3 regions of the Marinobacter sp. 3-2 genome follow, and region 3 is predicted to be linked to each of the others. Evidence: predicted binding sites of a transcription regulator. Region 3 holds the regulator's gene; each other region holds the start of a gene.
What was found. Region 3 encodes sigma-54, which starts transcription at its own class of promoters, with help from an activator protein. Its sites were predicted from a motif close to ANTGGCATNNANNTTGCTNT; they were not measured.
Positions count from the first base shown of each region.

Region 1 (4,275 bases), on a different contig from region 3:
CTTGCCAGAGGCACGCATGTTATCCAGCTTTTTGCCCTTGGTGGGGTTAACCACCAGGTCGTTGTCACGGCTGTGGATGCCACACAACTGCCCCTCATAGATTTCCTGCCCCGGATCGAGGAAGAGCTTGCCCCGGCTCTGCAGGGTTTCCAGCGAGTAGGTCAGTGCGGTACCTGTGGCCATAGACACGATGACACCGTTCTGGCGGCTGGTGACATCGCCCACCTTGATCGGGCCGTAATGGCTGAAGGTAGAGGTCAGGATGCCAGTACCCGAGGTCATGGTCAGGAAAGTGTTCCGGAAACCGATGAGGCCTCGGGCGGGAATGGTGTACTCAAGACGCATACGCCCCTTTCCATCCGGCACCATATTGGTCAGATCGCCCCGGCGCAAGCCCATCTGCTCCATGATCGGCCCCTGGTGCTGCTCCTCAATATCAACGATGACGCTCTCGTACGGCTCCTGCTTGACACCGTCAATCTCGCGGATCACAACTTCAGGCCGCCCTACGGCCAGCTCGAAATTCTCGCGGCGCATGTTTTCGATCAGCACTGACAGGTGCAGCTCCCCACGACCGGACACCTTGAACTTGTCAGCCGAATCGCCTTCTTCAACGCGCAGCGCAACGTTATGCAGCAACTCCTTTTCCAGACGTTCCTTGATATTCCGGCTGGTAACGTATTTGCCTTCCTTTCCGGCGAAGGGCGAATCGTTCACCTGGAACGTCATGGATACTGTCGGCTGATCCACGGTCAGCGGCGGAAGCGCTTCAACGTTGGCCTGGTCACAGAGGGTGTCGGAGATGAACAGCTCGTCCATGCCGCTGACACAGACAATATCGCCAGCCTGGGCTTCGTCGACTTCAACACGCTGAAGACCGGAGTGGCCCATAATCTTCAGAATACGACCGTTACGCTTCTTGCCGTTGGCGCCGATGGCGGTCACCGGCGAATTGGTCTTCACCTTGCCGCGCATGATGCGGCCAATGCCGATGACACCCAGAAAGCTGTTGTAGTCCAACTGGGAGATCTGCATCTGGAACGGGCCGTCCGGATCAACATTCGGAGCAGGTACGTGATCAACGATCGCCTGGAACACGGCATCCATGTTGTCATCCAGATTCTCGTGATCCATTCCGGCAATGCCGTTCAACGCACTGGCAAACACAATCGGAAAGTCCAGCTGCTCATCGGTGGCACCGAGGTTGTCGAACAGGTCGAACACCTGATCCACCACCCAATCCGGGCGCGCACCCGGGCGGTCAATCTTGTTTACCACCACAATCGGGCGAAGCCCCGCGGCAAATGCTTTCTGGGTAACGAAACGGGTCTGAGGCATGGGGCCGTCGATGGAGTCGACCACCAGCAGCACACAGTCCACCATACTCATGACACGCTCAACTTCACCACCAAAATCAGCGTGGCCCGGGGTGTCGACAATGTTAATGTCGTAGCCATTCCATTTCAGGGCGGTGTTTTTCGCCAGAATGGTAATGCCCCGTTCCTTTTCCTGATCGTTGGAATCCATGACCCGCTCGCTATCGAGCTCCTTCCGATCCAGGGTGCCGGATTGGCGCAAGAGCTGGTCTACGAGGGTAGTCTTACCATGGTCAACGTGGGCGATGATGGCGATATTACGAAGTTTTTCAATCACAAAAATATTCCTGCGGCATGCACTCAATGACCTGAGAAGGTCGATCGCAGGGGGAATCCCAGCACATGCCGTCTCAAATCCGTAAAATGAACTCATTCACCGGAGCTGGCTGCCCGGCACCCTGCATGGTGCTTTCCGATCCATGATCAGGAAATGACAGGGTAAAAAATGAAGCGGCGCGCAGTATAGCGAAAAGTCGGTGTCGTTAATATGAAGAAAAACGCCTATTCTATATTCGGAACGGATGCACCTGATCAGGGCAAAAACCCAATAAACGCACCAACAAGGTGCACCATTTGAGTGCAGGTTTTCGCCATAGGGCGAGCATTTTCCTCCCAATATGCCCCAAACCCTTGCAGTTGCGCTGTTCTGGAGCATGCCCTAAAAATTGGCAAGCGCCTTGCTTTATCGAAATCAGCCGAAATTTACAGGTAAGACGCAACAGCATTTGCTAAGCTGCGCGAACCTGAGAAACAGATCGGAACCCGTTAGCCCGGGCGATCCGGCGCCACGAACATGAATACAGCCGCCTGTGCGGTATAACTTACGGAGCATGCACAATGTCCAAGACAGTTGATTTGATCAAAGAACACGAAGTCAAATGGGTTGACCTGCGCTTCACTGACAGCCGCGGTAAAGAGCAGCACGTAACACTGCCTGCCACCGAAGTAGATGAAGACTTTTTCGCAGACGGCAAAATGTTTGACGGCTCCTCCATCGCGGGCTGGAAAGGCATCAACGAATCCGACATGATTCTGATGCCGGACGACGAGACCTCTGTACTCGATCCGTTCACCGAAGAAACCACCGTGAACATCACCTGCAACATCGTAGAGCCTTCTACCATGCAGGGTTACGAGCGTGACCCGCGCTCTGTTGCCCGTCGTGCAGAAGAATACCTCAAGTCCACCGGCATCGCCGACGGCGCCCTGTTCGGCCCGGAGCCGGAATTCTTCGTGTTTGACTCCGTAAAATGGAACGTAGACATGCAGGGCGCGATGTACCACATCCACTCTGAAGAAGCTGCCTGGGTTTCCGGCGAAGATTTCGACCGCAACAACATCGGTCACCGCCCGGGCGTGAAAGGCGGCTACTTCCCGGTTCCCCCGGTTGATAGCCTGCACGACCTGCGTGGCGCCATGTGTGCCGCCATGGAATCCATGGGCCTGGACATCGAAGTACACCACCACGAAGTCGGCACCGCCGGCCAGTGTGAAATCGGTGTTGGCGCCAACACGCTGACCAAAAAGGCTGACGAAGTTCAGATCCTCAAGTACTGCGTACACAACGTAGCGCATGCCTATGGCAAGACAGCGACCTTTATGCCCAAGCCGGTTGTCGGTGACAACGGTTCCGGTATGCACGTTCACATGTCTCTGAGCAAAGACGGCAAGAACCTGTTCGCTGGCGACAGCTATGCCGGCCTGAGCGAAACCGCTCTGTACTACATTGGTGGTGTTATCAAGCACGCCAAGGCCATCAACGCCTTCACCAACAGCTCCACCAACTCATACAAGCGGCTGGTTCCGGGCTTCGAAGCGCCGGTTATGCTGGCCTACTCTGCCCGTAACCGCTCAGCGTCTATCCGGATCCCGTACGTGAACAGCCCGAAGGCGCGTCGTATCGAAGTTCGCTTCCCTGACCCGTCTGCCAACCCGTACCTGGCCTTCGCAGCACTGATGATGGCCGGCCTGGACGGCATCCAGAACAAGATCCACCCTGGCGACGCCATGGACAAGGATCTGTACGACCTGCCGAAGGAAGAGGCCCTGAGCATCCCGACGGTTGCCGAGACTCTGTCCGAAGCTCTGGACTGCCTGGAAGCAGACCATGAGTTCCTGACTCGCGGCGGCGTATTCACCGAAGACATGATCGCAGGCTACGTTGGCCTGAAGCGTGGTGAAGTCGAGAAGCTGAACATGACGACCCACCCGATCGAGTTCGATCTGTACTACTCCTGCTAATAACCTCTTCCCAGAGGTCCAGCAGACAAGCCCCGCCCCGTGCGGGGCTTTTTTGTGAGCGAAAGCACAGTGCCTGCAGCCCTTAACGATATGTAACCAACATCCGGGCGACAGGCGTTGAAAACGCCCCGGGCCCCGCCGATAATCGGGGAAACCCAATAACAGGTGAGCTTATGAATCCAAAGTCTGGATTGTGTGCCGGCCTTCTGTTTTTTCTGGTAACTCCGGTCTTTGCCGAGGTTTACCGCAATGTCGATTCCTACGGCAACGTGACCTACTCTGACGAGCCCAGCGAAGGCTCTGAAACGGTAGAGGTCAAGCCGGTCACCACAATCACCCTGCCCAAGCCAGAGGTGGTCCAGGAAACCGACAAACTCCGGGAAGAAGTTCAGCGGGAAGGCGCTGCCTACGAAAGCGTTTCTTTCGCCTATCCGGATAACAACCAGGCGTTCCACAGCGGCAGCGGCGATGTTCAGTTCGAGGTTCGCAGCACCCCTGGCCTGCAGCCAGGCCACAAATACGAGGTGACCCTCGACGGCCAGCCTGTCGGTCAGAGCTCCTCCGGCTCAATTACCGTCAACAACGTGTTCCGTGGAACCCATGAAGCTCGCGCACACATCGTGGATGAAAACGGGGTTCAGGTGAAAACCGGTTCTCC
Region 1 covers NZ_RJUQ01000019.1:122,262-126,536, forward strand. The annotation lists gene typA (translational GTPase TypA) at 1-1,653, opposite strand, end outside; gene glnA (glutamate--ammonia ligase) at 2,214-3,617, shown strand; gene EDB94_RS19305 (DUF4124 domain-containing protein) at 3,791-4,275, shown strand, end outside.
Region 1: a site for sigma-54 is predicted at 2,041-2,060, ahead of glnA (glutamate--ammonia ligase). Genes of this name have one in related genera too.

Region 2 (4,275 bases), on a different contig from region 3:
GGCCCTGCCATTGGGTGTCTGGTTGACCTGGGTGCTGGTGCATCGGATCAATCCCATCGCGTTTGGCTGGTCCCTGCCCATGGCCGTCTATCCGGGGTTCTGGCTGGAGCTTGGTGTGCTCAGCATGCTGATCGGTCTCAGCATCGCCTTACTGATGAGCCGCCAGTTGAAATCGCCGACGGTCGCACCCGTAAACGCCAATGCCCTGGCAGGAGGTGAGCGATGAGGCGCTGGATCTTCCTCTGGTTCGCCGTGGTTCTGGCCGGCTGTTTGGAGCCACAGCAAGAGTCAGGCTTTGCCGGACTGGCCGGCATCGCGGATAACGAATCCGGTGTGCCCTTTCTGCAGCCTGGCCCGGGAGAGCGGCTGTCGTTTCCCGAGGATTATGGCCCCCACCCGCAGCACAGGATCGAATGGTGGTACCTGACCGCCAATTTGAAGACTCAGGATGGCGAGCCCCTTGGCCTGCAATGGACCCAGTTCCGCCAGGCAATCGAGCCGAGGCCGGCAGACGCTGAGCCTCCGGATGCAAATAACTGGCCTTTGGAAGCCGCCTGGATGGCTCACGCGGCAGTAAGCTTTGATACCCGGCACTACTTCGCAGAGAAGCTGGCCCGGGGCGACGTTGGCCACGCCGGAGCGAGGGCGGAGCCGATCGCCGTGTGGCTGGACGACTGGCAGCTTGAGGCTGAACCCGCGCATGGTTCATGGCGGTTGCAGGTCGCGGCGGATGGCTGGTCCTACGATTTGACCCTGAGCATCACCGGAAAGCCGGTAGCTCACGGCGATCAGGGTTTCAGCGCCAAATCCGCCGATGGCGAGGGTTCCATGTATTTCAGTCTGGTGGACCTTCAGATCGACGGCAGGGTCACCCTGGGCGATCAGACGTTGGACGTCAGTGGGAAGGGTTGGTTTGACCGGGAGTGGAGCAGCCAGTTTCTGAAATCCGGCCAGCAGGGCTGGGACTGGTTTGCGCTGCACCTGGAGTCGGGCGACAAACTGATGGCTTTCCAGCTCAGGGAAGAAGACGGTGGCTTTCGTGCCGGAACCTGGATTCCGGCTGATGGCGAGCCCATCGCCCTTGGCGCCGATCAGCTCAGCCTTAGGCCATTAACCCAGGGCGACGGCTATCCCCGTGCATGGCGTCTGGAAGTGCCAGACTTTGGCCTGAACCTGGAGGTGGCTGCGCCAGCGGGGGACTATCGAAACACCGGGCTCTACCCGTACTGGGAGAGCCCGGTGTCGGTATCCGGCAGCCATGGTGGCGTGGGCTACATGGAGCTGACCGGATACGGCGAGTGAACTGCACCGTAACCGGTGTTACTCGACCGCGGTCGCCCCAATCCGGTGGATGCTCAGGTCCGCTCCGTTGAATTCTTCCTCTTCGGTCAGGCGCAGGCCGGAGATGGCGTTGATTGCGCCATAGACAATCAGGCCGCCGACAAAGGCCACAACCACGCCGGCTACTGAGCCGATGATCTGCGACATCAGGCTGACGCCGCCAAGGCCTCCCAGCGCTTCCTGGCCGAAAATGCCGCAGGCAATCGCGCCCCAGACACCACAGACACCGTGCAGAGGCCAGACACCCAGAACATCGTCCAGCCGTTCGATCTTGGCTTGCGCCCATTCAAACAGGTATACGAAGATGGCGCCTGCTACGCCGCCAGTCACGAGAGCGCCTACCGGATGCATCAGGTCAGAGCCGGCACATACCGCCACCAGTCCCGCTAGCGGGCCGTTGTGGATAAAGCCCGGGTCCTTGCGGCCCAGCAGCATGGAGACGAGGATGCCGCCGACCATGGCCATCAGGCTGTTCACGGCCACCAGGCCGCTGATGCCGTCCAGGGTCTGGGCCGACATGACGTTGAAGCCAAACCAGCCGACGGTCAGAATCCAGGCGCCCAGGGCGAGGAAGGGTATGTTGGAGGGAGCAAAGGCCACCACCTTGCCGTTGCGGTAGCGCCCATTTCGTGCACCCAGAACCAGTACGGCCGCCAGGGCGATCCAGCCGCCCACCGCGTGCACTACAACGGAGCCGGCAAAGTCGTGGAAGGATGCACCAAACTGGTTCTCCAACCAGCCCTGGAAACCATAGTTGCCGTTCCAGATCAGCCCCTCAAAGAAGGGATAGATAAAGGCAACAATCAGGCCTGAGGCAATCAGCATCGGGTAGAACTTGGCGCGTTCGGCAATACCGCCGGACACGATGGCGGGAATGGCCGCGGCGAACGTCATCAGGAAGAAAAACTTCACCAGATCATAGCCGTTGGCAGCAGTGAGCTCGGCGGCGCCGCTCATGAAATGGCTGCCGTAGGCGATGTAATAGCCGATAAAGAAGTAGGCCACGGCGGAGATGCCGAAGTCGGTCATGATCTTGACGAGGGCATTGACCTGGTTCTTGTGGCGAACCGTGCCCACTTCCAGGAAGGCAAAGCCGGCATGCATGGCCAGCACCATAATGGCGCCGATAAGGATGAACAGCGTGTTGGCGCTTTCGGTCAGGGTATGTACTGCACTCGTGATGTCCACGGGTTTTCGCTCCTGATGTTGTGTGTCCGGCCTCTATCGGACCGTTTACGTTGGCTTGTGCATTGTTGAGGTGCAGCTGAAGCAAGAGCTGTTCCAAAACAAGGCATATCAAGAGCTGAAGGGCAGTTGAGGGGGCTTTCAGAAATGTGAGGTACTATTTTAACTCTAATAGTGCACTAATGCTGTGCGTTTTAGCGTGTAGCGCACCAAAATAGAGTGCGCTTACCAACTGATTTCGTTTGGTGTCGAGCTGTCGGATTCGGATTCGATCCCGAGGCTGGATTCGGCATCATCCGATTCGGACTGGATCAGTTCCCGAAGGCGTACTTCCTGTTCCTGCATCGGGCCGGAGAGATCAATGATGATTTCCACGCGCCGGTTCTTGGCGCGGTTCTCTGCAGAGGTATTGGGTACCCGCGGCTCGGTATCCGCCAGACCGGTGACGGACAGACGGGTGGGTTCCACCTGGTCCCGGGCAACCAGAACGTTGGCAACGGCGGCTGAACGGGCGGCGGAGAGGTCCCAGTTACTGTAAAAACGGTCGGTCCGGATAGGCACGTTGTCGGTGTGCCCCTCGATCGTCAGGTCACCGGGAATGCCTTCAATCACCTCCGCCATATCCAGCAGCAGGCCCTCGAATTCCCAGGTCAGCTGAGCCGAGCCGGAAGGGAAAGAACCTTTTTCCTCAACCCGAATCACGATTCGCCGCTGATCCTCGCTCACATTGATGCGCCCATCCGCGATCGCCGGCTCCAGGACTTTCAGGATATCGTCCATGGTTTCCTGCAACTGTTCCTCCATGGCGGCTTCAACGGCCATGTCGGTGGGGCTTTTCAGGGTCTGGAGCTCCGGCGCTTCGTCCGTGGTGGTCTGTTTGACTTCGTTGACCACGGTGGGCTCTGGCGGCGCCGGGGAAAACTTGTCAAAAATGGGGCTGGTACCCTTCGGGATCTCCAGAGCCGGCACATCCCGCTGGACGCCAAAGGCTTTGGAGAGTTCACCGGCAATCTGCTTGAACTTCTGGGCGTCGATCTCTGAAAAGGACAGCAGCAGAACAAAGAAGCACATCAGCAGGGACATGAGATCGGCGAAGGTGACAACCCAGGCGGGAATTCCCGGTTTTTCCTCTTCTGGCAACTCGTCCATGATTACGCGCCTTCCGGTTCAGCCACTTTTTCACGTTCCTTGGGCGGCAGGTAGCTGGAGAGCATCTGCTCGATGATGCGCGGGTTGGTACCCTCCTGGATGGCAACCAGGGCATCAATATAAAGCGACTGCATGCGCGCTTCCTCGGTCATGCGCAGAGAGAGCTTGTCGGCAATCGGGGTGGCAATCATGGTGGCAATCATGGCGCCATAAAGCGTGGTCAGCAGGGCAACGGCCATGGCCGGGCCGATGGATTTCGGGTCTTCCATGTTCGACAGCATCTGAACCAGACCTATCAGCGTGCCGATCATGCCCATGGCCGGCGCCACGTCCGCCATGGCCGTGAAGACCTTGGCGCCGGAGCGGTTGTGGTCGAGAGTCATCAGGCGCTCCTTGTTCAGAAGCTCCTTGATGGTTTTCCCGTCCTGCCCGTCCACCAGCATCTGGATACCCTGGCCAAGGAACGGGCTGCTGATCTCTCTGTCTTCCAGCCCCAGAACCCCTTCTTTACGGGCCACATTGGCAATATCCACCAGCTCCTCAATGCTCGCCTGGGTTTCCGGCAACTTGAACTTGAAGGCGCGGGCAGCAGCTTTGAAG
Region 2 covers NZ_RJUQ01000013.1:184,765-189,039, reverse strand. The annotation lists gene EDB94_RS08325 (FtsX-like permease family protein) at 1-226, shown strand, start outside; gene EDB94_RS08320 (lipocalin-like domain-containing protein) at 223-1,302, shown strand; gene EDB94_RS08315 (ammonium transporter) at 1,321-2,529, opposite strand; gene EDB94_RS08310 (flagellar motor protein MotB) at 2,752-3,675, opposite strand; gene pomA (flagellar motor protein PomA) at 3,678-4,275, opposite strand, start outside.
Region 2: a site for sigma-54 is predicted at 2,608-2,627, ahead of EDB94_RS08315 (ammonium transporter). Genes of this name have one in related genera too.

Region 3 (4,275 bases):
CAAGGTTACCGCCGACAACGCCCGCCTGGACGATGGCCAGGGCATTGCCACTTACACCGGCGATGTGGAACTTGAACAAGGCAATACCCGCCTGAACGCGGAGCGTGTGGTCCTGTACCGTACAGAGAACGGCCTGAGCCGCATCGAGGCCTCGGGAACCCCCGCAAGATACAGGCAGCCGGCGCGCGAAGGTGAAGGTGAAACCGACGCCCGCGCCCTGAATATTACCTGGTCCGCCACCGACAGCCAGCTGACCTTTGAACGGGAAGCGGTGATTGAGCAGAATGGCAACCTGTTCCGCGGCGACGTGATTCACTATGATACCGCTGGCCGCGTTGTAACCGCAGAAGGCGGCGCCGAGACCGGCGATGGCACTGGCCGGGTAGAAATGGTGATCCAGCCGCGAAGCGCCGACAGACGCACTGACAAACAGGAAACCGATGGCAGTTCTGAGAGCCAGTAACCTGGCAAAGAGTTACAAGCAGAAAAAAGTGGTTATCGATGTGTCCCTGGAAATCCGAAGCGGGGAAATTGTCGGACTGCTAGGCCCCAACGGCGCCGGGAAAACCACCTGTTTCTACATGATCGTGGGGCTGGTTCCTGCCGATCACGGGCGGATTACCATCGACAGCCGGGATATTACGCCGCTGCCGATGCACGGTCGGGCCCGTCAGGGCATCGGCTACCTGCCACAGGAAGCCTCGGTTTTCCGCAAACTGTCTGTGCGCGACAACATCATGGCGATCCTTGAGACGCGGCAGGGCCTGAGCAAGGCAGACCGGCAGAAAAAGCTCGAGGAGCTGCTGGAGGAATTCCACATCACCCATATCCGGGACAGCGTTGGTATGGCCCTGTCCGGTGGTGAGCGGCGACGGGTGGAAATTGCCCGGGCCCTGGCCATGGAGCCGGCTTTCATCCTGCTGGATGAGCCCTTCGCCGGTGTTGACCCTATATCCGTCAGCGACATCAAACACATTATCCGGCATCTGCGGGACAAAGGGATTGGCGTGCTGATCACCGACCATAACGTGCGCGAGACTCTCGATATCTGCGAGAACGCGTACATTGTTTCCGGCGGGCACATCATCGCCTCCGGCAATGCTGATGCGATCCTGGCCAATCAACAGGTCAAGGAAGTCTACCTCGGGGACGAATTCAGGCTGTGACAGTGAATGGCTCATTGTTTTGATGATCTGTAGCAAGTAAACTCGGCAAAGAACTTGCTAGGGTAAAGAAAAACCGCGGCAAGTAACCGGCATATAAAGATTTTTTCAAGACCTATGACACAAAGCGCTGATGAGTGACGGATCCTGAACCATGGTTATGAAAGCCTCCTTACAGTTAAAGCTGGGTCAGAGCCTGACCATGACACCCCAGCTGCAACAGGCGATCCGGCTTCTCCAGCTATCTACCCTCGACCTCCAACAGGAAATCCAGCAGGCACTGGAATCCAACCCCATGCTGGAGACATCCGAGGACGACGATCAGACCGACACGTCCACCGAGAGTGACGAGCGCGAGGCCAATGCGGCCGAGTCTGCTGCCGAGACCACGCCGGAACCGTCCAGCGACTGGGACGAATCCGAGAACGGCCCGGACTGGTCGTCGGAAAACGAGATTCCGGATAACATTCCGGACGACCTGCCGGTCGACACGGCCTGGGATGACATCTACCAGTCCGCCCCTGCCCCGGCAGCCCGCAACGACGATGAAAACGATCACGATTTCGAGACCCGCAACTCGCCCACCGAGACCCTTCAGGATCACCTGGAATGGCAGCTCAACCTGACTCCCCTGAGTGAGCGGGACCAGGCCATTGCCCACGCCCTGATGGACGCCGTGGACGAGCGGGGCTATCTCACCAGCCCTCTGGAAGAAATCCACGCCGGGCTGCTGGACGAGAACGAAGAAGACCCCCTTGAACTGGATGAAGTGGAAGCCGTCCTGCATCGCCTCCAGCACTTCGATCCCCCTGGCGTGTTTGCCCGGGATTTGCAGGAATGCCTGCTGATCCAGCTTAATCAACTACCCCCGGAAACACCCTGGCTCGCCCAGGCACGCCTGGTGATCACCCACTACATCAACCTGCTGGGCAACCGGGACTACGCCCAGCTGTTGCGTCGCAGCCGCCTGAAAGAAGATCAGCTCAGGGAAGTCCTGGCGTTGATTACCGGCCTCAATCCGCGCCCGGGCGACGTGATTGATCGCGCCGAGCCCGACTACGTGATTCCGGATGTCATCGTTCGCAAGCACAATGGCCGCTGGCGTGTTGAGCTGAATCCGGAAATTGCACCGCGCATCCGGGTAAATGCCAGCTATGCTTCACTTATAAGGCGTGCAGACAGCAGTGCAGACAACACCTACCTCCGCGATCAGTTGCAGGAGGCGAAGTGGTTTATCAAGAGCCTGCAGAGCCGCAATGAGACCCTGCTGAAAGTAGCGACCCGTATTGTCGAGCACCAGCAGGGTTTCCTGGATTACGGCGAGGAAGCAATGAAGCCGTTGATTCTCTCGGACATTGCCCAGGCGGTGGAAATGCATGAATCAACGATTTCACGGGTAACCACCCAGAAATACATGCATACCCCCAGGGGTATTTTCGAACTGAAATATTTCTTCTCCAGCCATGTCAGCACTGATGAGGGCGGAGAGTGCTCTTCCACGGCCATACGCGCGATGATCAAGAAGCTGATTGCCGCCGAAACACCCAAAAAGCCGTTGAGCGACAGTAAAATTGCAGCCATGCTAGGGGAACAGGGTATCAAGGTTGCGCGACGCACCGTTGCCAAGTACCGGGAGGCCATGCACATTCCGCCGTCCAACGAACGCAAGCGGCTGGTCTGAATACCCCGGGACGGGATGCAACACCGTATTCGCCGGCGCACAATGCGCCAGCACCCAGACCGGCTCCCGGGAGCCGGCATGATGACAACAGGAGACGCCTATGCAACTCAACATTTCAGGCCATCACGTAGAACTGACTCCCGCACTGAAGGATTACGTTTCAGAGAAGTTCGAGAAGCTCGAGCGTCACTTTGACCACATCAGTAACTGCCAGGTGACCCTGGAAGTGGAAAAGGTGCGCCAGATTGCGGAAGCCACATTGCACGTGGTAGGTGGTGAGATTCACGCAAAGGCAGAAAACGAGGATATGTACGCGGCCATTGATGCCCTTATCGACAAGCTCGACCGTCAGATCCTCAAGCACAAGGAAAAGAATGTAGAACGGATGCACGGAAACGGCTCTCGCTAACGCGCTGTTTTCATGCACTTCATCTAATCGAGCTGCGACATGAGTAACGTGTCGCAGCCTTTTTTTTAACGGAAATGCAGTCGATCCATGAGCGACACATCCCTGACCATAGACAACATTCTTGCGCCGGAGCTCACCCTCTGCAGGGTAGCTGCGTCCAGCAAGAAACGGGCCCTGGAGTTTATTGCCGAGCAAATAAACCATCAGGACAACACGCTCAGCGAGACCCAGCTCTTCAACAACCTGATTTCCCGTGAGCGCCTGGGCAGCACCGGCATTGGCCAGGGAATTGCCATTCCCCACTGCCGCCTGGAAGGACTTGATCACGTGGTGGGTGTGCTGATGACGCTTGAAGAAAGCGTGGAGTTCGATGCTATCGACAATCAGCCAGTGGATCTGATCTTTGCCCTGATTGTGCCAAAAGAGGCGACGAGCGAGCACCTTGAGCTGCTGAGCCAACTGGCGGAGAAGTTCAACGAGCGGTCATTCTGTGATCGCCTCCGGCAATGCGAGGACGCCAGCACGCTGTACCAGCGCATGACCGCCTCAGGCGGCTGATATTCACTGCAGTGGAGGTAAGGTGGTCATGAAGCTGATTATCGTCAGTGGCAGGTCCGGTTCGGGCAAGAGTACCGCACTTCATGTGCTGGAGGACCTCGGGTTTTATTGCATCGACAATCTTCCTATTGGCCTGCTCTTCCCCCTCACACGGGAAGCCGCCAGCCAGACCAGGCCTGGTCGACTGGGCAAGATGGCCGTCAGTATCGATGCGCGGAACCTTTCCGGCGAGCTGGCCAATTTTGAGGAGATCTACCGGCGCCTCCAGGAAACCGGGGTTACCGTTGAAATCATCTTCCTGGACGCCGACGAGCAGTCGCTTCTGCAGCGTTTTCACGCCACCCGCAGAAAGCATCCGTTGAGTGACGACAGGACCTCTCTCCGGGAAGCCATTACCAGCGAGAAGAAACTGCTGGAGCCCCTCTCCAAGCTTTCCGATCTTTACGTAAATACCACCGGCATGT
Region 3 covers NZ_RJUQ01000011.1:501,622-505,896, forward strand. The annotation lists gene lptA (lipopolysaccharide transport periplasmic protein LptA) at 1-463, shown strand, start outside; gene lptB (LPS export ABC transporter ATP-binding protein) at 441-1,166, shown strand; gene EDB94_RS04110 (RNA polymerase factor sigma-54) at 1,324-2,844, shown strand; gene hpf (ribosome hibernation promoting factor) at 2,945-3,253, shown strand; gene ptsN (PTS IIA-like nitrogen regulatory protein PtsN) at 3,341-3,811, shown strand; gene rapZ (RNase adapter RapZ) at 3,840-4,275, shown strand, end outside.